Regions from separate parts of the Serratia sp. K1WW1 genome, predicted to be linked through region 1. Evidence: predicted binding sites of a transcription regulator. Region 1 holds the regulator's gene; each other region holds the start of a gene.
The links. The regulator CRP, encoded in region 1, controls carbon source genes, mostly activating them, when cyclic AMP is high. The targets are predictions, from matches to a motif close to ATGTGANNNNNNTCACAT.
Positions count from the first base shown of each region.

Region 2: the regulator CRP is predicted to act here: its motif matches at 6,766-6,783, upstream of ACX9GU_RS17910 (CidA/LrgA family protein).
Region 3: the regulator CRP is predicted to act here: its motif matches at 9,504-9,521, upstream of ACX9GU_RS00405 (PTS mannitol transporter subunit IICBA).

Region 1 covers NZ_CM147697.1:5,550,697-5,561,603, forward strand. The annotation lists gene ACX9GU_RS25275 (LacI family DNA-binding transcriptional regulator) at 1-507, shown strand, start outside; gene ACX9GU_RS25280 (PhzF family phenazine biosynthesis protein) at 499-1,281, opposite strand; gene ACX9GU_RS25285 (LysE family translocator) at 1,291-1,893, opposite strand; gene ACX9GU_RS25290 (hydrolase) at 2,011-2,991, shown strand; gene ACX9GU_RS25295 (YheU family protein) at 2,988-3,221, shown strand; gene ACX9GU_RS25300 (phosphoribulokinase) at 3,373-4,242, shown strand; gene ACX9GU_RS25305 (amidohydrolase) at 4,279-5,457, opposite strand; gene ACX9GU_RS25310 (MFS transporter) at 5,463-6,653, opposite strand; gene ACX9GU_RS25315 (LysR substrate-binding domain-containing protein) at 6,846-7,754, shown strand; gene ACX9GU_RS25320 (OsmC family protein) at 7,757-8,164, opposite strand; gene crp (cAMP-activated global transcriptional regulator CRP) at 8,546-9,178, shown strand; gene ACX9GU_RS25330 (YccS/YhfK family putative transporter) at 9,235-10,907, shown strand, end outside.
Region 2 covers NZ_CM147697.1:3,965,164-3,976,070, reverse strand. The annotation lists gene mglA (galactose/methyl galactoside ABC transporter ATP-binding protein MglA) at 1-504, shown strand, start outside; gene mglC (galactose/methyl galactoside ABC transporter permease MglC) at 516-1,526, shown strand; gene sanA (outer membrane permeability protein SanA) at 1,829-2,581, opposite strand; gene ACX9GU_RS17925 (NAD-dependent malic enzyme) at 2,747-4,444, opposite strand; gene cdd (cytidine deaminase) at 4,601-5,485, opposite strand; gene ACX9GU_RS17915 (CidB/LrgB family autolysis modulator) at 5,623-6,318, opposite strand; gene ACX9GU_RS17910 (CidA/LrgA family protein) at 6,315-6,722, opposite strand; gene ACX9GU_RS17905 (MFS transporter) at 6,862-8,085, opposite strand; gene ACX9GU_RS17900 (sugar ABC transporter substrate-binding protein) at 8,221-9,294, opposite strand; gene ACX9GU_RS17895 (endonuclease domain-containing protein) at 9,523-9,888, shown strand; gene metG (methionine--tRNA ligase) at 10,233-10,907, opposite strand, start outside.
Region 3 covers NZ_CM147697.1:86,204-97,110, reverse strand. The annotation lists gene ACX9GU_RS00445 (methyl-accepting chemotaxis protein) at 1-940, shown strand, start outside; gene yiiM (6-hydroxyaminopurine reductase) at 1,041-1,712, shown strand; gene ACX9GU_RS00435 (class I SAM-dependent methyltransferase) at 1,762-2,541, shown strand; gene ACX9GU_RS00430 (YibL family ribosome-associated protein) at 2,839-3,201, opposite strand; gene ACX9GU_RS00425 (aminotransferase-like domain-containing protein) at 3,269-4,738, opposite strand; gene ACX9GU_RS00420 (LysE family translocator) at 4,874-5,482, shown strand; gene ACX9GU_RS00415 (MltR family transcriptional regulator) at 5,479-6,036, opposite strand; gene ACX9GU_RS00410 (mannitol-1-phosphate 5-dehydrogenase) at 6,201-7,349, opposite strand; gene ACX9GU_RS00405 (PTS mannitol transporter subunit IICBA) at 7,412-9,328, opposite strand; gene ACX9GU_RS00400 (DUF3053 domain-containing protein) at 9,876-10,595, opposite strand; gene glyS (glycine--tRNA ligase subunit beta) at 10,794-10,907, opposite strand, start outside.

The DNA of each region.
Region 1 (10,907 bases):
CACCAGGCCGCCATGGCCGGTGTGCAGCACCTGGCAGCCAAAGGCCGCCAGCGGATCGCGTTGCTCAACGGCGATATGCGTTATCTGTATTCACAGCAACGGGAACAGGGCTACCGGCAGGCGTTGGCCGAGCTGGGACTGGACTATTGCCGGGTGGAATACGTCGAAGGGCTGGATTACGCCGCTGGAGCCAAGGCGATGAGTGATTTGCTGGCAGACGGGCCACGGCCAGATGCGGTATTTGCCATTTCGGATGTGATTGCCGGAGGCGCGATGAGTGCCTTGCACCAGCAGGGCTTGCGTATTCCAGAAGATATCGCGGTGATGGGATTTGACGGTGTACCGTTTGGCAGCATCACCACTCCGCCGCTGACCACCATCGTACAGCCCATGCATCAGTTCGGCGTGCGTAGCGTGCAGTTGCTGCTGGAGAAAATTCAGGGCCAGCAGTTGCCCCCTTGCCACGACGTGCTGGATTGGCAACTGCTGGAACGGAGCTCAACCTGAAAGAGAACCACGCAAGAAGATGCGCGCGTAGCCACCCAGCAAAGTACGTTCTCCTTGCTGCTCGCAGAACAACTCGCCGCCGCGTGATGACAGCTGCTTGGCATGCAATACGTGGCGGCCAAGGCGCGCCGTCCAGTAAGGCATCAGTATGCAATGGGCCGAGCCGGTGACCGGATCTTCGCTGCGATCCATTGAGAAATAGCGCGAGACAAAATCCACCTCATCACCCGGAGCCGTGACGATCACACCGCAACCCACGTGGTCGATCAGCTCGGCGATCGCAGGCTGCACCGCCCTGACCTGCGCCTCATCGGCCAATACCGCCATCAGCGACTGGGCTCGCCACACTTCCTGCAGTTGCACACCGAGTAAAGCGGCCAACTGTGGCGGTTCAGCAATTTTCTGTGGTGGGCGAGAAGGGAAATCCAGGATCAGCCGTTCACCGTCGGCCGCATCGCGTTTGACATACAGCTCACCGCTTTCGGAACGGAAACGGATATCGCTCAACCCCGGGTTGACCACGTTTAACAGCACGTGCGCCGTGGCCAAAGTAGCATGCCCGCACAGATCCACTTCCCGCGTTGGCGTGAACCAGCGGATCGCATACATGTCGCCATCCTGCCAGACAAAGCTGGTTTCCGGCAGGAATAGTTCATTGGCGATAGCCTGCATCTGCGCCGTTTCCAGCGGTTGTTGCAGCAGGCAGACACCGGCCGGGTTGCCCCGCAGCCCTTCGCCAATAAAGGCATCAACATGGAAATAGTTTTCGGCCATTACAGTTCCTTAATGCCAAATCAGTAATACACAGGCGGCGGTTAACAGCCCCATCGACACGTTAAAGATTATCCAGGCCTTCTTGCTGCGCAGCAGGCGGCCAATCATCGTACCAAAACCCAACCAGATGATCCCGGCAACGATGTTGACGGCAAAGATACCGAAGGCGATGGCCAGAATCGAGTGGTTGTATTTATCCCCCGCCAGGCTAAAGCTCGCCACCGCCCCCAGCGCCATCAGCCAGGCCTTGGGGTTGAGAAATTGCAACAGCCAGCCTTGGTACAGGCGCACTGGCTTCGGTGGTGGCGCGTCGGTTTCCAGCTTTTCATAGGCTGCCGTCGCTACTTTCCACGCCAGCCACAACAGATAAAGGCTACCGAGGATTTTCAGGATCAGGTGCAAGGAAGGATAAATCAGGATCAACCCACCAACGCCAAATGCTACCAACACCAGGATACTTTGCATGCCCAACATGATGCCGATCATCAGCCATAATGAACGCATAAAGCCGAAATTGGCCCCTGAGGTGGTGAGCAACATATTGTTGGGGCCAGGGGTGATCGCGGCCACCCACAGGAAGCCTAGCATCGAAAGAAATAAACTCAGTTCCATGAAGCGGGTGCTCCTCACCCAAATGACTTTTTTGCAGTATGATTGCTAATACATGTGTTTGAAGCTAACAGTGCGGTTCGGATCACACAATAGCCACCAACAAGAATTTTATTCATTATGTATGAATCCTTTCGCCCCCTGACCGGGGCCAGTAATCCACACCTGCAAACCCTGCTGCCACGGCTGGTGCGCCGCCGCATACAGCTGCAACCCCATTGGCAACGGCTGGAGCTGCCGGACGGCGATTTCGTCGATCTGGCCTGGAGTGAAGATCCGCAACTGGCGCGCGAGAAACCTCGCGTGGTGCTGTTCCATGGGTTAGAGGGTAATTTCTACAGCCCTTACGCACATGGGCTGCTCAATGCCTGGCGCGAGCAAGGCTGGTTGGGCGTGGTGATGCATTTCCGTGGTTGCAGCGGCGTGCCCAACCGTAAGCAACGCATCTACCATTCCGGTGAAACGGAAGATGCCCGCTTCTTCCTGCGCTGGTTGCGTGACAGCTTTGGCGAAGTGCCAACGGCGGCGGTCGGGATTTCCCTTGGCGGCAATATGCTGGCCTATTATCTGGCCCAACAGGGCAATGACAGCCTGCTACAGGCGGCAGTGGTCGTTTCCGCCCCGCTGATGCTGGAACCTTGCTCGCTCCGCATGGAACAGGGATTCTCACGCGTTTATCAGCGCTACCTGCTGGGCCAACTCAAGCAAAATGCCACCCGCAAGCTGCTGCACTACCCAGGCACCTTGCCGTTGGATCTGTCGCAACTGAACAAGCTGCGGCGCATTCGCGAGTTTGATGATGTGATCACCTCGCGCATTCACGGCTTCAGCGACGCGGTCGATTACTATCGCCGTTGCAGCGCCCTGCCGCTATTGCCGCAGATAACCACGCCGCTGCTGATCATTCACGCTAAAGACGATCCGTTTATGACCGATGCGGTGATCCCCGACCTCGCCAGCCTGCCGCCTAATATCGAATATCAGCTGACGGAGTGCGGTGGCCACGTCGGCTTTGTCGGCGGCACCTTGAAAAAACCGCAAATGTGGCTGGAGCAACGTATCCCAGCCTGGCTTTCTCCTTTTTTGGAACCCACCAAGTGATTATTCCCTGGCAAGAAATTGAACAAGAGACTCTCAACAGCCTGATCGAATCCTTTGTATTACGCGAAGGAACCGACTACGGCGAGCACGAACGTTCGCTGGAACAGAAGGTCGACGACGTGCGCCGCCAGTTGAAAAGTGGCGAAGTGGTGCTGGTGTGGTCAGAGCTACATGAAACCGTCAACATCATGCCTCGCGGGCAGATCCGCGCCGGGCAGGAGGAAATTTAGTCTTATTGCGCGCTATGACTGAGGGAAAAAATCAGGTAACAATGCAGTATTGCAAACCAACGCGCACAATTTCGCCTTGGGCGAAAGGGTATCAGCCATACTAAAAATCTCATTCTGAGCCTGCGCATTTAATACGGAGTGACCCTCGATCATGTCTGCCAAACATCCCGTTATCGCGGTGACCGGTTCCAGCGGAGCCGGCACCACCACCACCAGCCTGGCGTTTCGCAAGATTTTTCAGCAGCTAAACCTGCGCGCTGCCCAGCTGGAAGGCGACAGCTTCCACCGTTACACCCGGCCGGAAATGGATGCGGCAATCCGTAAAGCCCGCGATATGGGCCGCCATATCAGCTACTTCGGCCCGGAAGCCAACGACTTTGGCCTGCTGGAGCAGAGCTTTATCGAATACGGCAAGAACGGCACCGGCCGCTCACGTAAATATCTGCATACCTACGACGAGGCGGTGCCTTACAATCAGGTTCCTGGCACCTTCACGCCTTGGGAGCCACTGCCCGCCCCCACGGATGTCCTGTTCTACGAAGGGCTGCACGGCGGCGTAGTGGCCGATCAGATCGACGTAGCCAAACATGTCGATCTGCTGGTCGGCGTGGTGCCGATCGTCAACCTGGAGTGGATCCAGAAGCTGATCCGCGATACCGGCGAGCGTGGCCATTCCCGTGAGGCGGTGATGGACTCGGTAGTCCGCTCGATGGAGGATTACATCAGCTACATCACGCCACAGTTCTCGCGCACCCATATCAACTTCCAGCGCGTCCCGACGGTGGATACCTCCAACCCGTTTGCCGCCAAGGCGATCCCTTCTCTGGACGAAAGCCTGGTGGTGATCCACTTCCGCGGTCTGGATCAGATCGACTTCCCTTACCTGCTGGCGATGCTGCAAGGATCGTTTATCTCGCATATCAATACGCTGGTGGTGCCGGGTGGCAAAATGGGGCTGGCAATGGAGCTGATCATGGCACCGCTGGTGCAGCGGCTGATGGAAGGCAAGAAGATCGAATAAGTTATCGGGCGCGGCTAATTTCCGCGCCCGCCGTCGTTAGCGCATCAACAGGTGGCGGATAAAACCGACGTGCAGTTTCACTCCGATCTGCATCGCCGCCTCATCCAGTTTAAAACGGGGATTATGTACGCCGTAGGTGGCACCGATCGCCTCGTTACCGCTGCCGATAAACAGGAAGCACCCCGGCACTTTCTCCTGATAGGAGGAGAAATCCTCGCTGCCAAACATCGCGCTGGTCAATTCCCGCAACGCCTGTGGCCCTACGGCTTCGGCCACCACCTCGCGCGCAATGGCGCAGGCATCAGGGTGGTTATTGCCGATGGTATAGCCACGCGTCCAGTCAACCTTGTAGCTGGCACCGTGCGCCTGGCTGATCCCAGCGACAGTTTGCTCAACCAACAGCGGCACCCGATCACGGACTTCCTGATTATGAGTGCGTAGCGTTCCTGCCAACCGGGCGCTGTCTGGAATGACGTTATAGCTGTCACCTGCCTGGAAGGTTGCCACCGTCAACACCGGGGCATTTAACGGATCAAGCTTACGTGCCACGATCTGCTGCAAAGCGCTAACGATTTCCGCACCAATCGGCACCGGATCGATACACAGATGCGGCATCGAGCCATGCCCCCCCTTACCCTGCAACACAATGTCGAAGTTATCGCTGGAGCCACTGAACACGCCCTGCTTCATCCCCACCTCACCGGTCGGGAAGTTGGGCATGACATGCAGGCCGAAGATCATCTTCACGCCATCCAGAACCCCCAGGTCTACCAGCTGTTGGGCTCCGCCCGGTGGCACTTCTTCGGCATGCTGGAAGATAAAACGCACCGAGCCTTGCAGCTGCGCCTGCAACTGGCACAGCACGCTGGCCGCGCCCAGTAACATCGCGCTGTGGGCATCATGACCGCAGGCATGCATCACCCCTGGCCGGGTCGAGCAGAAAGGTTCGTCGCTTTCCTCCTGGATCGGCAAGGCGTCAATATCGGCACGCAATGCATAGCACGGCCCCGGCGCTGCGCCCTGCAATTCGGCAACCACGCTATTCGGCGTAGGACGGGTGATCTTCAACGGACCAAGGCTAGCCAGTTGTCCGGCTATGTAATCTGCCGTCTGCGCCTCTTGAAACGACAACTCCGGATTCGCATGGATATGACGCCGCCACTGCAATACCTGTTGTTCCACACCGTCAATCAGTTGTTCAATGTTCATGTGCATACTCCTTAATTCAGTGCCGGTTGGCGTGCTTTGCCCGCCAATGGCAGGATCACCAGCCCGGAAACCACCATAGCCAGTGCCAAAAAGATAAACGTCGTCATGTAGTTGTGGCTGATGGTGATCAGATATCCCATGGCGATAGGGGCCACAAAGCCACCCAAGGTGCCGCCGGTGTTAATCAGCCCCATCGCTGCCCCCATCACTTCCGTAGGCAAGCGCTTCATAGGCAAGGTAAACACCGTGACGAACGAGGCCATCAGGAAGATATAACCCAGGAACAAGAACAGGCTGGCCGTCAGAGCCGATTCGCTGGTAAACACCAGCCAGATGCACAAGGCGCTGAGCAGGGAACTGAAGAAGATCACCCACGGCTCATGCCCTTGCAGGTAGCGCCCGACCAGCCAGCCGGTGCCGAGTGAGGAGATCCAGATCCCCAGACCGCCGGCTGCCACCACCATGCTGGAGACGTCAAGCGGCATTCCGCGCTGCTGTACCAGGAATTTCGGCAGCCAGGCCATCAGGCCGTACGACGGGATGTTGATACAGAAAATCGCCACAAACAGCAGCAGCACGATTGGGTTTTTCAGCAGAGCCTTATAGTTGGCTGCGGCTGCCCCAGCTTTGGCGGGCGCCACCTGTGGCGGATTGGGCACCAGCCACAAGATGCAGGCGGCAATCAAGAATGCCAACAGGCCAAGCGCAGAGAACGACCCACGCCAGCCGATGTGATCCAGGCAATAGACCGCGACCAGCGGCCCGACGGTCATCGCCAACCCGGCGGAGGACAGCAGAATGGACTGCGCGAAGGTGCGCTGTTCCAGTGGGAAATTCGCCACCACCGCCTTGGCGCAGGAACACGGATAGCCGGAGTGGCCAATGCCGGACAGGAAGCGGAACGTCACCAGCAGGCCCAGGCCGAACCCCAGAATGCCAAAGCACAGGGCGAATCCCCCCAGCAGCAGTAACGAGCTGCACAGCACTTTCTTAAAGCCAAAGCGGTCATTGAGCCAGCCCGCCGGTATCTGGAACAGGGAATACGCCAGGAAAAACATCCCGGTAACGTAGCCCAGTTGTTCCGGCTGTAGATTGAACTCGCGTTCGATAGGTAGCAGCGCAAAACCCATCACGGTTTTATCGATGTACACCACGACATAGCCCACAAACAGCAAAAAAATCATTAGCGAACGATTTTTCATCGCCGATATTCCTTTAAGTTATCACCCAGGCTGCCCACCAGCGTGGCGGGCGTAGTTTAATAATGTGATCCAGGTCACTTTATAGTTTTAATAACAGTCACTTACATCAACGCGCTGAAATTATCGCCTTTTGCCGAGCGGCATAAGATACAATTTTGTAAGGGGTGATGCTTTTTATTGATAGGGTGGGGAATGCGCTATTTACCGAAGTTACAGCAGTTGAAAGTCTTCCAGCAGGTGATCCGCAGCGGCAGTATTCGCGGGGCGGCACGCGCGCTGGAGCAATCTCAACCGGCGGTGAGCCGCACCATCCGTGAACTGGAACAGATCCTGGAAACCCAGTTGATCAATCGCAGCAGTCAGGGAATGACGCTGACCGAAACCGGCCGCGCCTTCGCCCTGCGAATGCAGTTGATCCTGGAGGAATTGCAGCGCGCCGCCGACGAGATCCAGCAGTTGAATCAGCATTCGCAAGGTAACGTCGCCATTGGCTGCTCTTCGCTACTCGCCCTGACGGTATTACCGGAACTGGTCGAAGCCTTTAAACAGCCGTTTCCGCAGGCCAATCTCCTAATCCGTGAAGCGCAGCTTTCTACGCTACTGCCAGCATTGCGCGAAGGCCGCCTGGATTTTGCCGTGGGTACCGTCAGCCCGGAACTTCCTCTGGAGGATCTGGTGCGTGAACCGCTGTTCAACGCCTCTTTTTGCATTATCGCACGCCAGGGGCACCCACTGGCGCAGGCCACCTCGCTGGACGAACTGCGTGAGGCCAAGTGGTTATTACCGGAAACCGATATGGGTTATTACCAGCAGTTGCGTGCGGTATTAGGCACCTTCTATCAGCAATTGAGCCGTTCGCCCATTCGCTCGGACTCGGTGACCTGTGGCTTGAATATGGTGCTGGAGGCGGATTATCTGACTATCGTGGCGCGGGCGATGAGTGCACCGTTCCATTTGCAGCATCGGCTGGTGGCATTGCCTATCGACACCTTGCCACAAGCGCAATATTGCGTGCTGTATTCACAGAAATCGCCGCTAACCGTGACGGCACGGCGATTTCTTGATTTATTGCGTGCACACTGCCTGCGCTACCCTTGGTAGGATCAGGCCACTTCGCGGATTTCGAAGCTGTGGGTAATGCTGGCGGCTTTACCCAGCATCAAGGAGACGGAGCAGTATTTCTCGGCAGAAAGATCCACCGCACGCTCGACAATCTTATCGGTCAGCCCTTTGCCGGTGACGATAAAATGCAGATTGATATGGGTAAACAGACGCGGTGCTTCTTCACGACGCTCGGAGGTCAGTTTTACCTCACAGTCACGCACATCGTTACGCCCTTTTTGCAGGATCGACACCACATCGATGGCGCTACAGCCGCCGACGGACATCAACACCATTTCCATCGGGCTTGGCGCTTTATCGCCTGCGTTGCCATCCATCAGAACCTGGTGACCAGACGCAGACTCACCCAGGAATGTCAGCCCTTCTACCCACTTAACTCTTGCCTGCATGTTACACACTCCGGTTAATTTCTTAAAAACAGGGTACGCTTTCGCATACATTCTGGCAACGTAACCTGACGCTAATCATGCTGAAGCGAGACAACACAAGACACCCGCCTCACTCTGTGCTACAAACAGAGCCGCAATAACTCTTTCCAGGTCACCGATTTCAGGGATATGTCCAAGGAAAGGCCCCTATATTGGTTTGTTAACAGAATGTAGCTTGCAGCTCTCCCTGCAAGTTAATATGCTAGAGCACAAGCGTATTTCTATAACACGCCTCAAAACCTGTTGATAGCCACAATTAAAACACCGGGCTATAAGCACGTTTTACAGGGAACTCTGACCCCTGTGATACAAGGCAGCGATAACAACAGAGGATAACAGCGAATGGTTCTCGGCAAACCGCAAACAGACCCGACTCTCGAATGGTTCCTGTCTCATTGCCATATCCACAAATATCCATCGAAGAGTACGCTTATTCACCAAGGTGAAAAGGCCGAAACGCTTTACTACATCGTCAAAGGCTCCGTCGCGGTGCTGATTAAAGATGAAGAAGGCAAAGAGATGATCCTGTCCTACCTTAACCAGGGGGATTTCATCGGCGAGCTAGGATTATTTGAAGAAGGCCAGGAGCGTAGCGCCTGGGTACGGGCCAAAACCGCCTGTGAAGTGGCTGAAATTTCCTACAAGAAATTCCGCCAGTTGATCCAGGTTAACCCGGATATCCTGATGCGCCTGTCCGCACAGATGGCTAACCGCCTGCAAGTCACCTCAGAGAAAGTGGGTAACCTCGCCTTCCTTGACGTTACCGGCCGCATTGCACAGACCTTGCTGAACCTGGCAAAACAGCCTGATGCCATGACTCACCCAGACGGCATGCAGATCAAAATCACCCGCCAGGAAATTGGCCAAATCGTCGGTTGCTCACGTGAAACCGTCGGTCGTATTTTGAAAATGCTCGAAGATCAAAACCTGATCTCCGCGCACGGCAAAACCATTGTCGTGTACGGTACGCGTTAATCCCCAGAGAAACGGTGCAGCAATGCGCCGTTTCTTTACCTGCTGAATAGCCAACCATGTGGCGCCGCCTGATCTACCACCCGGAAGTCAACTACGCACTGCGGCAAACGCTGGTGTTGTGCCTGCCGGTGGCGTTTGGTTTGCTGATTGGCAACCTGCAACTCGGCATGCTGTTCTCGTTGGTGCCCGCCTGCTGCAACATTGCCGGGCTGGATACGCCACACAAACGCTTTTTCAAACGCCTGGTCGTGGGCGGCTCCCTGTTCGCACTCAGTAGCCTTCTGCTGCAACAAGCCTTGCTGTGGGATCTGCCGTTACCCTTGCTGATGCTGGCAATGGCGCTGTTGCTCGGCGTAAGCGGTGAGATCAGCCCGCTGCACGCACGCCTGCTACCAGCCGCATTGGTCGCCGCCATCTTTTCCCTCAGCATGGTAGGCACCGTGCCAATCTGGCATGCCCCTTTGCTGTATATCGTCGGCACCGCCTGGTACGGGCTGTTTACCTGGGCCTGGTTCAAGCTGTGGAAAGAGCAGCCGATGCGCGAATCTCTAAGCCAGCTGTATATGCAGCTGGCCGACTATTTTGAAGCCAAATACTCATTACTGACGCAGCACACCGATCCTGAAACTGCCCTGCCGCCGCTGTTGCAACGCCAGCAGAAAGTGATGGACCTGATCAGTCTGCTATACCAACAGCTTAATTTCCTGCCCCATGCCAATAACCTGGAGCAAAAGCGCCTGCGACGTACGTTTCAGGTGGCGCTCGATTTGCAAGAGCACATCACCGTCAGCCTGCATCTGCCGGAAGAAGTGCAAAAGCTGGTGGAGCAAAGCCAGGCCGAAGCGATTATCCGCCGCAACGCCCAGGTGATCGCCACGCGCCTGCGCGTTGTGGCCGACGATATTCTCTATCATCGGCACTCTGCGCGTTTCAGCATGAAGAATGAGCTGGCGGCGCTGGAAAAAGTGGCCTCACAGCATGCCGATAACCCGGTTGGGCAGTTCTGCTATTACCACTTCAGCCGCATCGCGCGCCTGCTACGCACTCAGCACCCACTTTACCGCCGCAATCTGATGGCCAATCAGTCACGCCTGCCTTTCTGGCCTGCGGTGGTGAGCTATCTGTCGTTTAAATCCAACGCCCTGCGCAACGCCGCCAGGCTGGGGGTCATTCTGGCGGCAGGCAGCAGCCTGGGTATGCTGTTCAACCTGCCAAAACCCTATTGGATCTTGCTGACCATCATGCTGGTCAGTCAAAACGGCTATAACGCCACGCGGGTGAGGATCCAGCACCGTGCCCTCGGCACGTTGGCCGGGCTGGTGATTGCCGCTGGACTGTTGCAACTACAAATGCCGGAAAGCGTGACGCTGAGTATCATGTTGGCCATCACCCTGGCGGCCTATCTGATCCTGCGGAAAAACTACGGGCTGGCGGTGATGGGCTTCACCGTGACCGCCGTCTACACCTTGCAGCTCCTGGCGCTGAACGGTACCCATTTCCTGGTTCCCCGCCTGATCGATACCCTTATCGGCTGCGTACTGGTGTTTGGCGGCACGATCTGGCTATGGCCGCAGTGGCAGAGTGGCCTGCTGCGTAAAAACGCCCATCAGGCTCTGGAGCACGATCAGACGGCACTGCGACTCTTGCTGGAAGAACAGGAACCCGACCCCAGCGAGCTGGCCTACACGCGCATGCAGGTCAATCAGGCACATAACGCCCTGTTTACCTC
Region 2 (10,907 bases), 1.6 Mb from region 1:
TTTGCCCTGGTGACGGAAGAGCGTCGTTCCACCGGTATTTATGCTTACCTGAATATTGGCTTTAACTCGTTGATTGCCAATATTCGCCAATACAAAAACAAGATGGGCCTGCTGGATAATAACCGGATGAAAAGCGACACCCAATGGGTGATCGATGCCATGCGGGTGAAAACGCCGGGCCACCATACCAATATCGGTTCGCTTTCCGGCGGTAATCAGCAAAAGGTGATCATTGGCCGCTGGCTACTGACACAGCCGGAAATCCTGATGATGGATGAGCCAACGCGCGGTATCGACGTGGGGGCCAAGTTTGAAATTTACCAGTTAATGACCGAGTTGGCGAAGAAGGGCAAGGGGATCATTATAATCTCTTCCGAAATGCCGGAGCTTTTGGGAATTACCGACAGAATATTGGTGATGAGTAATGGTCAGGTTGCGGGCATTGTGAATACCAAACAGACCTCGCAAAATGAAATATTGCGGCTAGCCTCCTTGCATCTTTAAGGATCGTAATTATGAGCGCACTGAATAAAAAAACCTTGTTCACCTATTTTAAAGAGGGTGGCATTTATCTGGTCCTGTTGGTGTTACTGGCGATTATTATTATCCAGGACCCAACCTTTTTAAGCCTGATGAACCTGAGTAATATCCTGACCCAATCCTCGGTGCGTATTATCATTGCGCTGGGCGTGGCCGGGCTGATCGTTACGCAGGGGACAGACCTTTCCGCCGGGCGTCAGGTAGGGTTGGCAGCGGTAATTGCCGCGACCCTGCTGCAATCGATGGATAACGTCAACAAAGTGTTCCCGCATATGGAAACCTGGTCGATCCCGCTGGTGATCTTGCTGGTTTGCGCCGTTGGCGCGGTGATTGGCCTGGTCAACGGCTTGATTATTGCCTATCTCAACGTGACGCCGTTTATCACCACGTTGGGTACCATGATCATCGTTTATGGGATTAACTCCCTGTATTACGATTACGTGGGGGCTTCACCGGTGGCCGGTTTCGATCCGAAATTCTCCACCTTTGCCCAAGGGTTCTTGCGATTCGGTGACTTCAAGCTGTCATATATCACCTTCTACGCCATTATTGCGATCGCCTTTGTCTGGGTGCTGTGGAATAAAACCCGCTTCGGCAAGAATATCTTCGCCATCGGTGGTAACCCGGAAGCGGCGAAAGTCTCTGGCGTCAACGTCCCGCTGAACCTGATCATGATTTATGCGCTGTCCGGGGTGTTCTATGCCTTTGGCGGTTTACTGGAAGCGGGCCGTATCGGTAGCGCCACCAACAACCTCGGCTTTATGTATGAACTGGATGCTATCGCGGCCTGTGTGGTCGGTGGAGTGTCGTTCGCCGGTGGGGTAGGTACGGTGCTGGGCGTGGTGACTGGGGTGATCATCTTTACCGTCATCAACTACGGCCTGACCTATATAGGCGTGAACCCTTACTGGCAGTACATCATCAAGGGTAGCATTATCATCTTCGCGGTAGCGCTGGACTCCCTGAAGTACGCCAAGAAAAAATAAGTCTGTTTTGCGCTTTACGATAACGGCCAGCATCTGCTGGCCGTTTTGCTTTTGCTATGTAACACGGCAGATATGCCATCTTACTGTTATTCCATTCGTCGCTGTTCCCCCTCACCCCAACCCTCTCCCCAAAAAGGAGAGGGGGCAGAACGGAGCTGCGTTCAGGGACAGGAGTTTATTTGTGGCCATGACGCATTCGGTGTTGTGGTCAGACGCAGGAGTTAATCTGTGGCACGTACGGTCCCCTCTCCCTGTGGGAGAGGGCTAGGGTGAGGGGCAATCGCTTAAGCGTGAGGTGAAACTCAGCTCTTCTTCTGCTGCTGAGCCTTAACCTTTTCTGCCGCCAGCTTGTGCTCCAGCTCTACCAACTGCTCCGGCGACACCGCCGGATAACCCGGTGCATCTTCCGGCACCTTGTGCATCGCAGATATCGGGATTAATGGGCCAAGGAAGCGGGGCTCACGCTTGAGGATATACAGATCGGTCAAGGCTCCCAGGCGGGCAAAGATCTCGCGCACGCGCACCGTCATCATATTTTTTGGCGAAGGTACCGCATAGCATTGCGCCTGGATGCCCATATGCAGGGCGATAAACAGGGCGCGCTCGCAGTGGAATCGCTGGGTGATGATGATGAAGTCGTTGGTATCGAACACCTTGCGCGTACGGACAATGGAGTCGAGGGTACGGAAACCGGCATAGTCGAGCACGATATCGCTAGGCGCAACGCCAGCGGCCAGCAGATCGCGGCGCATGGTCATCGGTTCGTTGTAGCTTTGCTGGGCATTATCGCCGCTCAGCAGCAGGTACTTCACCTTGCCGCTGTTATAGACGTTGATCGCCCCTTGAATACGGTAGCGGTAATATTGGTTAAGCACTCCGGTACGGTAATATTTGGAGGTGCCAAGCACCACCCCCACCTGACGGTGTGGTAGCGTTTGCATTTCTTCGTAAATGTAAGGCGCGGTTTTCCAGCTTATCCAGCGATCGAGCGCGATAGCCGACAGCATCAGCACCGAAATGATGATGAACAGGCTGATTATCAGGCGTTTCCACATGTTGATGCCTTGCGCGAACGAGGGCTAAAGTAAGACTCAAGGCTACTTTACCTGCCCGGCAGACGCAAGCAATGAGCCGTTTACCGCAGTGGTTACGCTGTATTTTTCAGCATATTCCTGTCTTGGTATGAGAATCGGGCCTGACTAACAGGCCCGGTGAGGTACTTAGAACGAGGTACGCTTGTAGATACGATACTGCGGGCGCCAGAAGTTATGCTCGATGGCTTTAGACAACGCCTCTTCCGACGTCACCACTGCTACACCCTGCAACTGGGCGGCTTTGCCCACTTCCATCGCGATGCATTTGGATACGCCTTGAATATCATCGATATTCGGCAGCAGTGCGCCGTGGCCGTCGGTAGCCAGCGGAGAACAGTCGGCCAGGGCACGGCTGGCGGCCATCAGCATGGCATCGGTGACCCGTTTTGCCCCTGCAGCCAATACGCCAAGGCCAATCCCCGGGAAGATATAGGAGTTGTTGCACTGGGCAATCGGGAACAACTGGTCTTTATAGGTTACCGGTGAGAACGGGCTACCGGTGGCGACCAGTGCGGCACCGTCGGTCCAGTTGATGATATCTTCTGGCCGGGCTTCCACGCGGGAAGTTGGGTTGGACAGCGGCATCACGATCGGGCGTGGGCAATGCTTGTGCATCTCACGGATCAGCTCTTCGGTAAACAGCCCCGGCTGACCAGAGACGCCGATCAGCACGGTCGGCTTGGCGTTGCGCACCACTTCCAGCAGGGAGATCGCATCGCTTTCCACCTGCCATTGATCCAGATTGGCACTTTTCTGCACCAGCTTGCTCTGGAAATCGAGCAGGTTCGGCAGCTTATCCGTCAGCAGGCCAAAACGGTCAACCATAAACACGCGAGAGCGGGCTTCTTCTTCGCTCAGCCCTTCAGATTTCATCTGGGCGATGATCTGTTCGGCAATCCCACAGCCTGCGGAGCCTGCCCCCAGGAAGGCGACGGTTTGATCGCGCAGTTGGCTGCCAGCGGCACGGCTGGCGGCAATCAGGCTGCCCAGCGTCACGGCGGCGGTGCCTTGAATATCGTCGTTGAAGCAGCACAGCTCGTCACGATAGCGATTAAGCAACGGCGTGGCGTTGTTCTGGGCGAAATCTTCAAACTGCAGCAGCACGTTCGGCCAACGACGTTTCACCGCCTGGATGAACTCTTCCACAAAGGCGTGATATTCGTCGCCCGAAATACGTGGATGACGCCACCCCATATAGAGCGGATCGTTCAGGCGTTGTGGGTTGTTGGTGCCCACGTCCAGCACCACCGGCAAGGTATAGGCCGGGCTGATGCCGCCACAGGCGGTGTACAGGGAGAGCTTACCGATCGGTATGCCCATGCCCCCGATGCCCTGGTCGCCCAGGCCAAGGATGCGTTCCCCGTCGGTGACCACAATCACCTTAACGTTCTGCTTGGTGGCGTTTTGCAGCATATCGTCGATGCGATCGCGGTTCGGGTAGGAGATAAACAGCCCACGTGCGCGGCGATAGATGTCGGAGAAATGCTCACAGGCTTCGCCCACGGTTGGCGTATAGATGATGGGCATCATCTCGCTCAGGTGCGAATCCAGCAGGCGATAGAACAGCGTTTCGTTGGTGTCCTGGATATTGCGCAGGTAGATGTGCTTGTCGTTATCGTTCTTGAAATCCTGATACTGACGGTAAGCGCGTTCCACCTGTTCTTCGATGGTTTCTATCGCTTCCGGCAGCAGGCCGTGCAGGTTGAAGTTACTGCGCTCTTCTTCGGAAAAGGCGCTGCCTTTGTTCAGTAACGGGAACTCCAACAGAATGGGGCCAGCGTAGGGGATGTAGAGAGGGCGTTTGCTTTCGTATTCCAGTTCCATCAGTTTTACTCTTTGCCTAGGGTAAGCTTTATTACTGCCGATCCTAAGATATCGGCAAAATATGTACAGCATTTGTTAGTAAATAATGAGGAATTGTCGCTTGTTGCTGGTTTTTTAGCCGGATTGCGGCGGAGCACGGTGGCTCCGCCTGAGGGATCAGAAGGTCACGCGTTGGACGTCTTCGCAGCCCAAGGCCGCCAGGGTGGCGCGGGTGGCATCCCACTGCGTCAGGATTGCTCCTTCAGCTTCGGCCAATACGGCACGGCGTACTTTCTGGCAATCACCACCGGAGACATTCATCAGGATCAGTGCGGCCTGCAATGGCGGCAGGCTAGGGTTGAACGCGGCGTTTTCTGCATAGCGGCCAGCGTAAACCTTGCCGTCTTCGGCTTCCAGCGCTACGCCGCTATGGGCGGTGCTGTAAGGGGCATGGCTGCGGTTGGCGGCATCCAGGGCCGCTTTCGCCAGTTCATCATCCAGCGTCAGTTGGAAACCGTGATCGACCGGATCCATCAGCAACTCGCTGATTTGCAGATCTTTCGGGCCGAAGGAGTAAGGCAGGTAATCACCCAGCGTGGCGGTTGCCCGTGCAGGCAAGTGGATCTCCAACTCGGTACCGCTGTTAAGCTCATTCATAAATTGGCGGCAGTGGCCGCAAGGCGAGTAGTTGACGGTGACCGCAACCAGTTTGGCTTCGCCGCGCAGCCAGGCATGCGTGACAGCGCACTGTTCCGCGTGCACGGTTTGTTGCATAGGCGCACCACGGAATTCCATGTTGCCACCAAAATACCAGTTGCCGCTGACGCCACGCGCCACCGCCCCAACGTGGAAATGCGAAATCGGCGTTAACGAGCAGGCCGCCGCCAATGGCAGCAGAGCAAAGGCCAGAGCATCGTCATCCAACCCGCACTGTTGCTTGATCGCCGCAATCTGCTCGGCCTTGAACATGGCTGCGAAATCAGGTGCATCTAAATAGGGCAGCAGGGCGGATTGCAAGGCCGCAGGCAATTCGCTGTAGGCGGAGTGAAAGCGAGAATGCATAAGGAAGTCTCTCTACAAGTTAACGGGTTAACATTCTAGGCAACCGGCCCACAATAAAGTGTGACTAATATCTATTTTTTAATGAAACAACTGCAATGAAACTTATAAATGCGAGACGTGTCGCAGGTTTTTAGCCGTTAACCAAACAGCCGCAGTAGTATCGGGAACACGAACGGCGCGGTCAGCGAAGTGATAATCCCGCAGATAACCAGAGCCAACGAACTGAATGCGCCCTGTTGGTAATCCATTTCTACGCAGCGTGCTGTACCCAACGCATGCGAAGCGGTCCCCATCGCCAAACCGCGCGATGAATTGGTGTTGATCCGCAACAGACTAAGCAGAGAATGGCCGAAAACCGCCCCCAGAATACCGACAAAAATCACGCACACCGCGCTGATGGCCGGGATGCCGCCAATCGACTCGGCTACCGCCATGGCTATTGGGGTCGTCACCGACTTTGGCAAGATCGAGGCGGCAATTTCAGGTTTGGCCCCCATCAGCAGGGCAATGGCACCGCCGCTGATCATTGCGGTCATGCTGCCAATAAAGCAGACGGTGATGATGGATTTCCAACGCGCGCGGATCTGATGGATCTGCTCGTATAGCGGAAAAGCAAGGGCGACCACCGCCGGTTGCAGCAGATCGTTGAGGATTTTGCTGCCTTGAAAATAGCGTTCATAAGGAATGCCGGTCAGCAACAGCAGCGGGATAATCACCGCCATCGAGACCAATAATGGGTTCAGCAATGGCATGTGGAGCTTTTGTGCCAGCTTGCGTGCCGCGTAAAACACCACCAGGGTCAGCGGTAAAGACCACCAGATATTTTGCATCATTGCTCATCCTCCGCATTTTTTGCTTTACCGAGGATGGGACGCTCGCGATGGAAGTAATGTGAAGTATAGCCAACCACCACAAACACCAGCAGCGTACTGATCAGGCAAGACACGATCAGCGGAGCCAGATCGTCAACTATCTGGTCGTAATACTTCATGATGCCGACGCCGATTGGCACGAACAGCAGCACCATATAACGGATAAACAGATGGCAGCCAGGCTTGACCCATTTGGCCGGTAAAATTTGTGAGGAGAGCAGGGCAAACAGGATCAACATCCCGATAATACTGCCGGGGATGGCGATCGGCAGCAGCGCCGCAATGGCGTTACCGGCGAACAGGCTGAGGTAGATCAGCACGATCGCCCTGACATATTTCCAACACAGGTTAAATAGGTTGCCCATAGTGCATTCTCGTTGATGTTGACGTATTCATCATACAATTAAACTGTGAGCTACGCCACAAAACGCATCATGAATTCTCGCTATGCCTATCATGCCATTTTGGCAAGATTGTGGCCCGCCTTAAGTGTAGCGGGCCAGGCTATTCCGCGCTGCTTAGGCTGGCAAGCGGCTTTTGCTGTTCCGCCAACCGATGGCCGAGGAAGAAGAACAGTAGGCTGAACAACGCGGCGGCGATCAACACCAGGAACATTACTGGCGGTGGCGCATAGCTCAGCAGGAAACCGCACATCACCGGGTTGATGGCTCCCCCCAGATTGCTTAGGCTCTGCACGCCGTAATAGCTGCCTTTCAGGTGCTGTGGGGCGATAAAGTCGATAAACATATATTCAACCGGAATGACGATGATTTCCCCCAGGGTGAAAATCGCCATGGCCAGCACCCATAGCCATATCGAAAGGCCTGCCAGCATAAAGCCGATCAGCCCCAGGACGAAGAACAGCGTGCCCAGCATCAGCCAGCGCAGCATGTTGTCCTGGCGCATACCGCGGCTCAGCAGATACTGCAGGGCGATCACGATGCAGGCGTTGACGATCATCACCACGCCAATCACTTTGTAAGCAAATTCGGCATCGCTAACGATGATCAGATACTGCGACAGATAACCGGTAAATTGGCCAAATACCACCGCGCCTAATGTGCTGCCAAGGGTGAAATAAATCAGCCGCCGATCGCCGCGCAGCACATTCAACGTCTGGCGGAAGTTGAGAACCGACGGTGGAGTGTTGCCGGTGTCTTCTATCGGTGGCGATGGATAGCTGCGCAGGCGGAAGCTCAGGGTTATCACAGTCAGTAACGCCAACCCGCCGGACAGGTAGAACGGCAGCAGTGGGCTGTAACCGGCTACCATCACGCCCAATGATGAGCCGACGGCCCAGCCGACGTTCACTAGCGTATAGTTGATCGAGAAGGCCTTGATACGCTGATTTACCGGCAGCCAACTGGCAAAGCAGGCCTTGATGGCGATGCTGAGCACCGCATAAGCGGTATGTAGGATGGCCAGCACCAGGATAACGCCAGCGGGGTGCGAGACCCATGGGATAGCAAAAAAGCTCAGCGAAAATAGCAGGATGGCCAGCAGGATCAACGGATTTTTATTAAAGCGATCGACCAGATAGCCGCCATAAAAGCTGCTGATGATGCCGATAGTCAGGCTGACGCCCAAGATAATACCCACGCTTTTCGGCAGCAGGTGGAAGTGCTCGGTCAGGTAAATGGTGATAAAGGGCAGCGTGACACCACGGCCTATGGTCAGCACCAGCGAACTTGCCAGCAATATCTTAATCAGTGGGGGGAATCCCTTCATAACCAAACCTGTTGATGCATACAGTTATTACGTCAATGCAACTACAGTAGCTTATTTTGTGGTGCTGAGAAGGGGCGAACGGAAAAATTGTTTAAAAAAAAGAGGCTACGTCTGTAGCCCCTCGGTAAAACAGCATTATTTACCGGATTTGGCCTGCAGGGTGGCAAACCAGGGTTGGATGAAGTCTTCACTGCTGCCCCAGCCTGTAATAATTTTACCCAGCGAAGCTACGTTGATTGGACCGGTCTGGCTGACCAGCAATGCCTGCGGGATGGCGGCGGCCTTAAACTGATAGGTGGCAGGCGTTGGCTCGCCTGCTAGCTTGTTGGCAATCAGGCGCAGGTTGACGGCTCCGATCAGCTTGGTATCTACCGCGACGCTGACCTTCCACGGGCTACCGGCTTCGCGCATCAGTTGCAGATCCTGGTTGGAGATATCGATGCTGTAGAGCTTGATCTCGGTGCGGCCATTTTCTTGCAGCGCCTTATAGGCTCCCTGGCTGAAGGCATCCCAGGTGCCCCAGATGGCATCAATTTTACCTTTCGGGTATTTGGCCAGCACCGCCCCCACTTTATTGGCGGTATCGCCCTGAACGTCGGATGAAACTGCCCCTATTGATTCCAACTCATGAATGCCCGGGTTTTGCTTGAGCAATTGCTGGTAAGCGGCCTGGCGGCGCTCCATTGGCGGGAAGCCAGCAACCCACAGCTTGATAATGTTGGCCTTGCCGTCGAAGTCTTTAATCAGTTGGCCGAAGGATTCATTGGCCAGCGAGGCATCATCCTGTTGGGAAACGGTGACGCCGGGGATCTCGCCGCTAACGTCGGTATCAAAGGCCGACACCGCGATACCTGCCGCGGCGATGCGCTTAACCAGATCGGTGGAATAGGGCGCGCGGCCTTGAGAAAGAATGATGCCGTCATACTTCTGGCTGATGGCCTGGTTAACGAAGTCCTGAAAACGCGCGTCATCGCCGTTGCTCAGGAAGGTATCGACCTTGAAACCGAGCTTGCGCCCCTCCTGGATTGCTCCGGCCAAAAACTGGGTGGTGTTGTCATCGGAACCCAGGTTACGGATCACAGCCACGCGGATCTGCCCTTGATGCTGGGCAATAGCGTCAGGAACGGGGGCAAGCGTGGCTTCAGCAGCCAGCAGGGGCAGGCTGGTCAGCAGGCTGAGGGCGAGCAGTGAGGTCTTTATCGTTTTCATTATTGGCTCCGAAGCAGGTGAAGAGTTCCCGGTAAAATTGGATATGTAGATATCTTTACGTCTGGACGTCTATTTTATGCGATGCAGCATCATAACCAGATACCCGGCAATTGGGAATCCACCGGCTTATGAATTTTTCTCAGGTGATATAACGATTGGTTTGGATGGGGTACGCAGTTTTGGCAGGAACCGGGAGATCGACGGTGCTGGTGGCGCTAATCTTGGCTGATGAAGAGTGCAATCACGCTGATTAAGGCGCGCCGTTTAAGATCTGATATGACAGAGGCAGAACAAGCTTTGTGGCTGCAGCTGCGCGATCGCCGCTTGGCGGGGTTTAAGTTTCGACGGCAATTTCCGGTTGGGCCTTTCTTTGCTGATTTCGCGTGTTGGCAGGCGAAGCTGATTGTTGAGCTGGATGGTGGTCAGCATACGGCACAGGTGGCTTATGACCAGCAGCGCACAAGCTTTCTAGAACGCCAGGGATTTACCGTGATTCGTTTTTGGAACGATGAGGTTTTACTTAATTGGGAGGGCGTGAGACAGGTGATTTTATGGAATTTGCAGCGCAAGATATCCCCTCATTCTGGCCGTTGAGATTGCCCCTCACCCCAACCCTCTCCCACAGGGAGAGGGAGCTGCCCGGAGCAAATAGTTAGCCCGTGCTGCTTCGGAAAGAAATGAATAAGAAGAAAGGCTGGGTATGACTCAGAGAAATCAACGAACTCGATAGGTATTACTAGATCGGAAGGAAATGGATAAGAAGAAAGGCTGGGTATGACTTAGAGAAATCAACGAACTCGATAGGTATTACTAGATCGGAAAGAAATGAATAAGAAGAAAGGCTGGGTATGACTCAGAGAAATCAACGAACTCGATCAGTCCCCTCTCCCTGTGGGAGAGGGTTAGGGTGAGGGGACTTTTCTCGATATTATAGAAGCTTACTTAACCTGCATACCAGGCTGTGCGCCGCTGTCCGGGCTGAGCAGGAAGATCTCCTTGCCGCCAGGGCCAGCCGCCATCACCATCCCTTCGGAAACGCCAAAGCGCATTTTGCGCGGCGCCAGGTTGGCCACCATAATCGTCAAACGCCCTTCCAGCAGTGAAGGATCGGGGTAGGCAGAGCGAATACCGGAGAAGATCTGGCGTGATTCGCCACCCAGATCCAACTGCAGCTTCAGCAGCTTGTCGGAACCTTCAACAAACTCGGCGCTCTTGATCAGCGCGATGCGCATATCGACCTTGGCGAAGTCGTCAAAGCTGATGGTGTCCTGGATCGGATCGTCCGCCAGCGGTCCGCTGACAACCTTCTGGCTGGCGGCCAGATCTTCTTTTGATGCATTTACCATTTCATTCACTTTGTCGAGATCGATACGGTTGAACAACGCCTTGAAGGTGTTCACCTGATGGCCCAGCAGCGGCTGCTCAATGCCATCCCAGCTCAGTTCGCAGTTGAGGAACGCTTCGGCACGTTCGGTCAATGCTGGCAGTACCGGCTTCAGGTAGGTCATCAGCACGCGGAACAGGTTGATGCCCATCGAACAGATAGCTTGCAGATCGGCGTCTCGGCCTTCTTCTTTCGCGACTACCCAAGGAGCCTGCTCATCGACATAGCG
Region 3 (10,907 bases), 510 kb from region 1:
CCAGGCACAAACCAGCACTCGCCGTGATGAACTGGGCCAGTTGCTTAACGCCGTCGCCGCCATGAGCCAGAACCTGCGCGATATGATTGAGAAAATCCAGATGGGGGTCAGCCAGGTCTCCACCGCCGCCGGGGAAATCGCTGCAGGCAATACCGATCTCTCTTCACGTACCGAACAGCAGGCCGCCGCGGTGGAAGAAACCGCCGCCAGCATGGAACAGCTCACCGCCACGGTGAAGCAGAATGCCGACAACGCCCATCACGCCAACCAGCTGGCGACCGATGCCTCACAAACCGCACAGCAGGGCGGCAAACTGGTTAACAACGTCGTCAGCACCATGCGGGATATTTCCAACAGTTCGCAGCGGATCGCCGAAATTACCACCCTGATCAACGGCATTGCCTTCCAGACCAACATCCTGGCCCTGAACGCCGCCGTAGAGGCCGCCCGGGCGGGTGAGCAAGGGCGTGGTTTCTCGGTTGTCGCCAGCGAAGTCCGTAATCTGGCCCAGCGCAGCGCCCAAGCGGCGAAAGAAATCGAAGGGTTGATTACCGAGTCGGTCAACCGGGTACAGAGCGGTACCGCACTGGTGGAAGACACCGGCAACACCATGGAGCAAATCGTCCGTTCGGTCACCCACGTGCGCGATATCATGGCTGAAATAGCCGCCGCCTCCGATGAACAGACCAGAGGCATCGCACAGATTGGTCAGGCCATCGTGGAAATGGATCACACCACGCAGCAAAACGCCGCGCTGGTGGAAGAGTCTGCCGCCGCTGCCGATTCGCTGGAAGAGCAGGCTGAGATGCTGCTGCAAAGCGTCTCGGTATTCCGTTTGGCGGACAAGGCTGCACCAGTGGAAACCAAAACCACTCAGCTCAAATCACCATCAATGGTTAAACCGAGCACCAGCGCCGAGGACAACTGGACGACCTTCTAATCCCTCTGCCCGCCCGGTGATTTCCGGGCGGGTTATTCTGTTCCTCCCCCTCGACTCAGGCTATGCTAGACGGCATTAACGAGCGTGAATGGAGGCTTGCATGCACCACCCAGACGTCTATCTCGGTTCGATTCAACCTTATGAAGGTGGCCGCCCCAGCGCTATCGCCAAACGCCTGGTGGAGGGTACGCTGAAGCTTACCCCCTTGGGTCTGGCAGGCGACGAGCAGGCAGAAAAAAGCTACCACGGCGGGCCTGACCGCGCCCTTTGCCACTACCCGCGCGAGCATTACGACCACTGGCGTGAACAGTTCCCCGCTCAGGCAGAACAGTTCTGCGCACCCGCCTTTGGTGAGAATATTTCGACCCTCGGCCTGACCGAGCATAACGTGTTTATGGGGGATATTTTCCGCTGGGGAGAAGCGCTGATCCAGGTAACCCAACCGCGCTCTCCGTGTTTCAAACTCAATTACCATTTCGCTATCGACGATATTTCGGTGCTGATGCAGCAAACCGGCCGCTGCGGCTGGCTGTACCGCGTGGTGTCGGCCGGATCGGTCAGTGGCGACCAACCGCTGGAACTGGTAACCCGCAATAGCGACGTTTCCGTCGCACAAGCGATCGGCATCGCCTGGCACATGCCGTTCGATGAAGAGCAATACCGTCGTTTACTGTCGGTCGCGGGGCTGTCGGCCAGCTGGAGCAAAACCATGCTGACGCGCATCACCAGCGGCAAAATCGAAGACCTCAACCGCCGTCTGCTTGGCCGTTAACCGGCGCCAGACAGAAGACATCCATCGAGCTGGATTAGGGAGTTGCGTTATGGCTACATCACCTCATTCCATTCATCACGCGGCTGCGGCTGGCTATCAGGCCAATGCGGATCGCTACGTTTTAGGTCGCCCGGATTATCCGGCGGAGATCGCCGATTGGCTGCGTGAGGTACTCGAGCTACAGCCCGGTAAGACCGTCATCGATCTGGGTGCAGGCACCGGCAAGTTCACTCCGCGCCTGCTGGAGACCGGTGCCAACGTCATCGCCGTTGAACCGGTGGCGCAGATGCTGGAAAAGCTGGCGGCGGCATTCCCTCAGGTGAAAACGCTGGCAGGTACCGCCGAATCACTCCCGCTGCCGGATGAGTCGGTGGATGCCGTGGTGTGTGCGCAATCCTTTCACTGGTTTGCCACACGTCAGGCGCTGGCGGAAATTCAGCGCGTGCTGAAACCCGGCGGCAAGCTTGGCCTGGTGTGGAATATGCGCGATGCGCGGGTTGGCTGGGTACGCAAACTCAATCAGATAGTCGATCGCCACGAAGGGGATGCGCCGCGTTTTTATACTGGTGAATGGCGCAGGCTGTTCCCTTACCCGGGTTTTGCCCAGCTACAGGAGCAGGTGTTTATGCTGGGGCATAGCGGAGCGCCGGAAGATGTGATTTATAACCGTGTGCGATCTACCAGCTTTATCGCCGCGTTGCCACAACAGCAGCAGGAACAGGTGATCGAACAGATCCGCCAACTGGTGGCAGAGGAAGAGGAGCTGCGGGGGAAAGAAACGCTAACGGTGCCTTACCAGACCTGCGCGTTCTTTACCACCAAGGCATGAGCATGCCCCTCACCCTAACCCTCTCCCACAGGGAGAGGGGACCGATCGAGTTAGGCTGAAAGTATCGCGACTCTTCATCAGCACCAGCTGATTCACCTTGGTTGAGGGGGCGATCACGGTTGCTGAGATCACCACCCTTCTCTCAACAGAGCAGGGACCGATCGAGTGCGTTTTAAACTGTAGTGACTCACCTTGGCTCAGGGACGATCAAATTTGCTGAGGCTATCTTCTTTCTCCCAAAAGAGCAGGGGCTATCAGCTCCCTCTCCCTGTGGGAGAGGGTTGGGGTGAGGGGTAATCAGAACGGTTTTTTGGCGTAACCGGTAACCACTTTCAGGCCCATCTCGCGGCCAAGTGCGGTCATTGGGTGCACCACGATCAGCCCACGGGCGCTTTTCTTCAGCGTGCCCATATCCGCCTGCTCTTTCTTGGTGATCTCACGGCTGAACGGCAGTTGGCTCAACTTTTGCGCTTCCGCACTCAGTTTTTCCACGCGCACGTTTTTCAGGCGCTCGATCTCGGTCTTCAGCTTCTCTTTTTCTTTGAGATGTTGCGCAATCAGGTCGGTGTTACCCTGCTGGATCACCACGGTGTCTTTGTGGTTCAGTGCGTCCAGCAAATCGCTCAGGCGCTTAATCTCGGCTTTTTCTTTCTCTTTCATCGTCTCTGGCCTGTTTTGTTCTATGGCGTAAAAAATATTTCGCTAGTGTAGCAAAATGCACGGCAGGTTACTCCTCACCTTGCGCAATTCCCGCAGGCAGGCCACTCATCTCGCAGGCTTTTGCCCCCACCCGCGCCAGCGCCTGGGTATAACGGGCGTTAAATGGATAGCAGCAGGAAAGCCGCAGCCCGTTATGATAACGCCCACTAGGAGAATATAGCGTACCGGGCGTCAGGCAGATCTGCTCATCCAGCAACTGATGGAACAGCGCCACCGTGTCCACCCCTGCTGGGAACTCCACCCAGAACACAAACCCACCGGCAGGCTGAGTAGCTCTTGTCCCGCGCGGGAAATGGCGGGCAATCAGCGCCCTGGCCTCTTCCACCTGCGCCGCATAGCGTTTGCGCAAATTGCGCAGATGATGATCGTACCCCCCCGCCTCCAGGAACATGGCCAGCGTCTCTGACAGCAAATGCGACTCCGACATCGAAGATACCGCCTTCAGCTTGCGCAGCGCCTCACTAAAACGCCCGCCGACCACCCAGCCGATGCGGAAGTCCGGTGCCAGCGTTTTAGTGAAGCTGGAGCAAAACAGCACCCAGCCGTCGCTATCGAACGCCTTCACCGCTGGACTGAGCGCGCTGCCAAATTGCAGCTCGGCATACAGCCCATCTTCGATCAGTGGCACTTGATGATCGTTCATCAAGCGTGCCAGCCGTTTTTTCGACGCCAGCGGCATAGTGCAACCCAGTGGATTCTGTATCGTCGGCATGGCGATGACCGCATTTAGCCGTTTCTCCTGCAGCAGCAATTCCAGCGCATCCAGCGACAGGCCATGCTGCGGGTCGGTGGGGATTTCCAACGCTTTCAGCCCCAGGCTGGCAAGCAGCGGTAACAGGTAAAAATAGGTCGGCGACTCCAACCCCACGCAGTCGCCCGGCTTGGTGGTCACCCTGAGCGCCAGCTGCAAGGCTTCCATACAACCATGCGTCAACGTGATGTCACTCGGCTCCAGCAACATGCCCAACGTCATCGAACGCCGGGCGATCTGCTGGCGCAACCGCAGGCTGCCCGGCGGCAAGGCGTATTGGCCAATCAGATTAGGCTGGCGGCGTAACTGTGATGACAACATCCGCCCTAGCTTGCCACCGGGATAAAAATCCACGGTTTGCGGACAGGCGAGCGACAAATTGGTGAAGGCCGGGTTCTGTTGGGCGGCGAAAACCGTATCGATCAGGGCCAGCACATCATCCGCCGGTTGTTCTACCCGATTACTGGGTGCCGACGCCGTTTTCAACGCAGGCAAGGTCGCCCGCACGTAAAACCCAGACTGTGGCCGCGCCTCTATCAGACCCCGGTCTTCCAACTGGCGATAGGCTGCCACCACGGTATTGATGCTGACGCTGTGGCTCTGCGCGCAACGGCGCACCGAAGGCAGGCGGCTACCGGGCGGTAAAGTGCCACGGTGGATAGCGGCCGCCAATGTCTCCGCCAGTTGCAGGTAGCGGGTTTCGGGGATCTCATCAAGCAGGGTCACAATTTCTCTCCAGGCAATGGGTACAGTTTAAAATTAGCGAAACTGTAACCATGACAATAGCTGATTTCTGGTTCTGTCACCATCGCCACACAGCCCTTATGCTGGTGATCACTCCCAATCATGTATGGAAAACTTATGCTGGACTCTGCTTTTATCAGTTACGTGACCGTGATGTCGATTACTCCTGGCCCCAATAACCTGCTGCTGGCCTCGTCCGGCGTCAATTTCGGCCTGCGGCGTACCCTGCCGATGGTGTTTGGTATCAGCCTGGGCTGCGCAACACAGTTAGCCCTCACCACGCTATTACTGGCGCTGATCCTGAACTGGGCCGATGCCATCCGCTTTCCGCTGGCGGTGATGGGTTGTGCGTACCTGCTGTGGCTATCGTGGAAACTGTATAAGGCGGCATCACCGGATGCTAAACAGCAGGCGCGGCCAATGCACTTTATCGGCGGAGCCTTGTTCCAGGCGGTGAATCCGAAAGCCTGGCTGATGGCCATCAACGTGGCGATCCTGTTCACACCTCATGAGGGGGCGACGCTGCATCAGACGCTGTTAACCATCGCAGGCTTCACCGCGGTGAATATCCCCTGCATCTTGATTTGGGCGTTGATGGGCGATCGGCTGCGCCACGCTCTGCGTGTGACCTGGAAACTGCGGTTATTTAACGGCGTGATGGCGGGCTTAATGGCAGCAACCGCGTTATGGCTGCTGTTTGACGAGTGGCGGACGCTGATGGCTTAAGGCTTTTGAGCACCGAGCGGGGAGAGCCGGGAGGGTTGCTTGGCGCCGATTTCCGCCAACAGCTCGGTAATCGACAGCACCATGGTGGAACGCACCATCTGCTGGTAACGCTGGTGTTGCATGGCGATCAGCGATTCATCCGCCTCGCCGGGCTGTAGAAAAGTGGGGACCGGCGGCAAAGCGCTGACGCAATGGAGCTCGCCGAAGGGGCCGAGTATCTCATCATCAATAAAGCGATATTCCGAACCGTCGTGGTTCAGCTCTTCACGCATCGCCATCAGCAGTTCGGCATCTTCGTATTCGTGGCGGGAAATCACCCCCAGCCCGTACATCAGCTTCAGACGAACCGAAAGTTCACCAAGCGGCCCGGCACCGGACAACAGAGGTTCGACGGCATATTTCACCGCATAGTCATCTTTACGAAAAACCTGCACCACCAGGACGTTAAGCGCTTCTGCCAGCAGCTCGACCGCTGCGATCAGAAAACTGCGCACCGTCTTGCCAGCGTTCAGCTTTTCCAGAACCTTGTTTTCGAATGCCTGTGTCTCGATCATCTTCGCTTTTCGAATCGCGTGGGCGGTGTGGTCACTCAGGCGCTCCCCGTTAACCGCAGGGAGTGAGCCAGAATGGGGAGCAAAGACGCCTTGCCCCCTCACCCTACCCCTTATCCGTGGGGAAAGGGAATGGGGTTGCTTACACTGGTTTGATATCACAGCGTTTACTGCAAGGCGTTATACACAGCAACCGCCTCTTCCACAACCTTGCTGTCGGCCGGTAAACCGGAAATTTGCGCCAGCGCGGCTTTTGGACCCAATTTTGTCAGCAAGTCTACCAGTTCTTGTGCCTGTGGGTCCTGCTCGCTGCGGTAGCTCATGGCGGCGGCAATTCCCTTGATCAGGTTGGCGTGCGGCAAGCCGTATTCCAACGTGCCCATCAGCGGCTTGATCAGGCGATCGCCCGCGCTCAGTTTGCGCAGCGGCTGACGACCCACGCGCTCTACGTCATCGTGCAGGTACGGGTTTTCGAAGCGGGACAGGATTTTGTTGATATAGGCGGCATGCTTGTCGGCGTCAAAACCGTAGCGCTTGATCAGCACCGCACCGCTCTCTGCCATCGCCCCTTTGACCACCTGACGGATGACCGGATCGAGGATCGCATCACGAATGGTCAACAGCTTGGCGCGCTGGCCCAGGTAAGCGGTGATCGCATGGCCGGTATTGAGGGTAAACAGCTTACGCTCAACAAACGCCATCAGGTTGTCGGTCAGTTCCATGCCGGCGATGGCTGGCGGTTGCCCCTTGAATTGGGTCTGATCGACGATCCATTCGCTGAAGGTTTCCACCGTCACTTCCAGCGGATCGTTGCTGCCCGCCTCGGCTGGCGGCACGATACGGTCTACGGCAGAATCGACAAAGCCGATATGCTGCTCAACCCAGGCTTGCTCATCCTGTGGCAGTGCGTCGAACACATGTTGCTTAAGTTGGCTGGTACCACGCACCATGTTTTCACAGGCGATGATATTCAGCGGTTGAGTATTGCCTTGCTGATGGCGCAGGATCAGGCCTTTGGCGATAGTCCCGGCAATTCTGGCGAGGATCTGCGGACCAACGGCGGTCGTGACGATATCAGCCTGGGCAATCAGGGCCACCGCCTCTTCGCTACCGCTGTTAACGGCACTGACGTTATTCACCTCTTCAACGCGCGCCTGCTCACCCACCACATGTACCTGGTAGCTTTTGCGTTGGTTCAACGCGTCCAGCACCGTCTGGTTAACGTCAGCAAAAGTCAGTTCGGCGTGCGCGTCGGCAAGCAGTTTGCCAATAAAGCCACGGCCAATATTGCCGGCTCCGAAGTGTAATGCTTTCATATTCCACCCTTTCTTAATGTAGAAAGGTGCAGCAAGCTGCACCCTTTAAAATAATTCTGTTATCAGGCCTTTTTACCGCCCAGCAAATCCAATACTTCCTGGACGCTGGTGGTATGCGCCAGCCGCTCGATGACGGTTTCATCATCCAACGCATTGGTCAGGCTGGTGATCACCTGGATATGCTCGTTGTTACGTGCTGCGATACCGATAACCAGGCGCGCCACCTCATCCTCTTCGTCACCGAAACGTACGCCCTGTGGATACTGGCAGAACACCACGCCGGTGCGCAGCACACGGTCTTTGGCTTCGATGGTGCCATGCGGCACGGCAATGGATTCGCCCAGATAGGTAGAGGTCAACTTTTCACGTTCCAACATGGCCGGAACATATTCTGGCTCGACGTAGCCGCCCTTCACCAGTTGCTCACCGGCAAAACGAATCGCCTGCTCTTTATCAATGGCCTGCAAGCCGAGGAACACGTTGCTTTCACCCAGTTTGAACAGGTTCTGTTCGCTAGCTTCAAAGCTGTCATCCAGGGTAGAGATAACCTTCTGCTCGGTTTCGCTGGTCTTGTTAGCGGCCACCAGGCGGGCGGTCAAATCACTGTACAGATGGCTGTCCAGGAAGTTGGTCAGCGAGATGTGCTGGGCCTGCGGCGCATGGCGCATCGCACGCTCGGTCAGATCGCGGTGAGTGATCACCAGATCCACATCTTCCGGCAGGCTGTTGATCGCGCTATTGGTTACGGAGATATTCTTCAGCCCCGCGTCCGCCACTTTCTTGCGTAGCACCCCAGCCCCCATGGCGCTGGAACCCATACCCGCATCGCAAGCCACGATGATTTTACGCACGGTGCTCAGATCGCCGTCTACCGCTGCGTTTACCGCGGCACCGCCTTTAGACTGGGCTTTCATGTCCTGGATACGGCGGGTCGCCTCTTCCAGATCGTCTTCCTCTTTCACTTTTGAGGTTTTCAGCAGGAAAGATGAGACCACGAAGGAGACCAGGAACGCCGCAAATACCGCCGCCAGGTTGGCGAAGTAGGCGCCTTTTGGCGTCATCGCCAGCACCGCCAGGATAGAACCAGGGGAAGCAGGAGATACCAGGCCGCCGTTCAGCAGGGTCAGGGTGAATACGCCGGTCATACCGCCCAGAATAACCGCCAGGATCAGACGTGGATTCATCAGCACGTAGGGGAAGTAGATTTCGTGGATACCACCCAGGAAGTGGATGATCGCCGCACCGCCAGCAGACTGCTTGGCACTGCCACGGCCGAAGAACATATAGGCCATCAGCACGCCCAAACCTGGGCCTGGGTTGGCTTCGATCAGGAAGAAGATTGATTTACCGGTTTCCGTCGCCTGCTGGATACCCAGCGGTGAGAAGATGCCGTGGTTGATGGCGTTGTTCAGGAACAGGATTTTCGCCGGTTCAACGAAGATCGAGGTCAATGGCAGCAGGTTGTTGACCACCATGATATGCACGCCAGCCGCCAGCACTTTGGACAGTGCTTCGACCAATGGCCCGATACCCATAAAGGCCAGGATTGCCAACAGCATACCGATGATGCCAGCGGAGAAGTTGTTGACCAACATCTCGAAGCCGCTCTTGATCTTGCCGTCAACCCAACGGTCAAAATGCTTGATCGCCCAGCCACCCAGCGGCCCAACAATCATGGAGCCGAGGAACATCGGCATATCTGCACCGACGATCACGCCCATGGTGGTGATGGCACCGACTACGCCGCCACGCTCGCCGCCCACCAGTTTACCGCCGGTATAACCGATCAGCAGTGGCAGCAGGTAGGTGATCATTGGCCCAACCAGCTTGGCTAACGTCTCGTTTGGCAGCCAGCCGGTAGGAATGAATAGCGCAGTGATGATACCCCAGGCGATGAATGCGCCAATGTTGGGCATCACCATGTTACTCAGGAAACGGCCAAAGTTTTGCACTTTAACCTTGATGTCTGGTGAAAACATAAACACACCCCTATTGTTACGCGCTGACAATAAGAGCGCGCGATAATTGTTGTAACGTTCTAGCCCTGTTGATGCTGTTTGCGAAACGGACTCTACCACGCTCCTTTTACTACGCGAACCTCACGGAATTTTTGTGATCACCATCACTAACATTGCCCCTATACCCCAGTGTATTTAGTGATACACATCACACTTATCCGGTGTAAAAAAAATACAACGAGAAGATATACCGGCTAAAAGCACCTAAAACGTGACTTTAATCACACTTTAAACCTTGATGTTTGTTTTTGAAATGTGACAAGAATCACAATTTATTTTACATCCGACCACCGGGCCGTGGCCTGAACTGACATCTTCCCTGTGAGCATCCACACCGTCGGGAAATAACCATGGCGTGGATGAAAGAAAACTACATTAAGAAATGTGATGAATAACTGAAGTGTAGTACAGAAAATACGTGGGGGAAGGAGGGCCAAGGAGTTGGAAAAAAGCGGAATAATGTATGTGGTACCAAATGCTGGCCCACATACATTGTTTAGAACGAAGGTTACTGCATTACTGCCAGCACGGTTTTCTGTGCGTTCAGCAAGTCCTGCTGCTTGGCCACCAGATTGGACATCATGGTGTTGTACTGCGTCGCCTGCTGCTGGGTGCGGAACTGTACGCCACCGTTGTTGAAGCTGACCTGATTGCCCTGGGCCTGCAGGAAATCCCCTACCTGTACCAGGTCTTGGACAAAACCGGCGGTGGTTGGGATCGCTGGCATCAGCGCATTGGCCGGTGCGGTAACAATCTTGTCATACGCCTGGTTATACACCGCTTTCAGATCATCCGGCTGTTTCAACGCCGCATGAGCGGTATCCGCCTGCGCCTTGGCAGTCTGGATCTGCTGGCCCAGCAGGTTTAACGCACCGATCGACTGTTGCAGGCTATCGCGCTTGCTCATGTAGTCCTGCGCGGTACGGATCTGATTAACCTGCTCCAGCGCCGGGGTCAGGCTGGCGTCCACCGACTTGGTCAACTGCTGGGAAAAGCCCACCAGAATGGCGTAATCGCTGGTATAAGCACCGAATTTCTGTTTCTGATCTTCGCTCAACGTCGGGATATGTACGCCACTGCGCATGACCGTATTCTGTAAGTAATCAACGAATGCCTTGCGCTGCTCCGGCTCTTTATCGCCGCAGGCGGTCAGTTGCATAACCACCAACAATGCCAACACCGGTGCCAGCCAACGCGCGAAACTTCTGCTCTGGATCCCTACAGCCATGTGACATAACTCCTGTTATAAACGTGTCTTTTATCGGATTCCATGCCGTCTGCCGCCCTCCGTGCGTCTACAAGAATAGATCAACTGCCAGCGATACGAAATGTGATTGTGCGAGGCTCGCAGAATAACTCACCGTTGCGCGGCCGCCATCAGAGAAGAAAAAGCGCCCGCAGGCGCTTTTTCTTGGGCTTTACACCATTATTGCAGTACGGAGATATCCGCGACCTGCAGGAACAGTTCACGCAGCTTGCTCAGCAACGTCAGGCGGTTCACCCGCACCGCTTCATCTTCTGCCATCACCATCACGCTGTC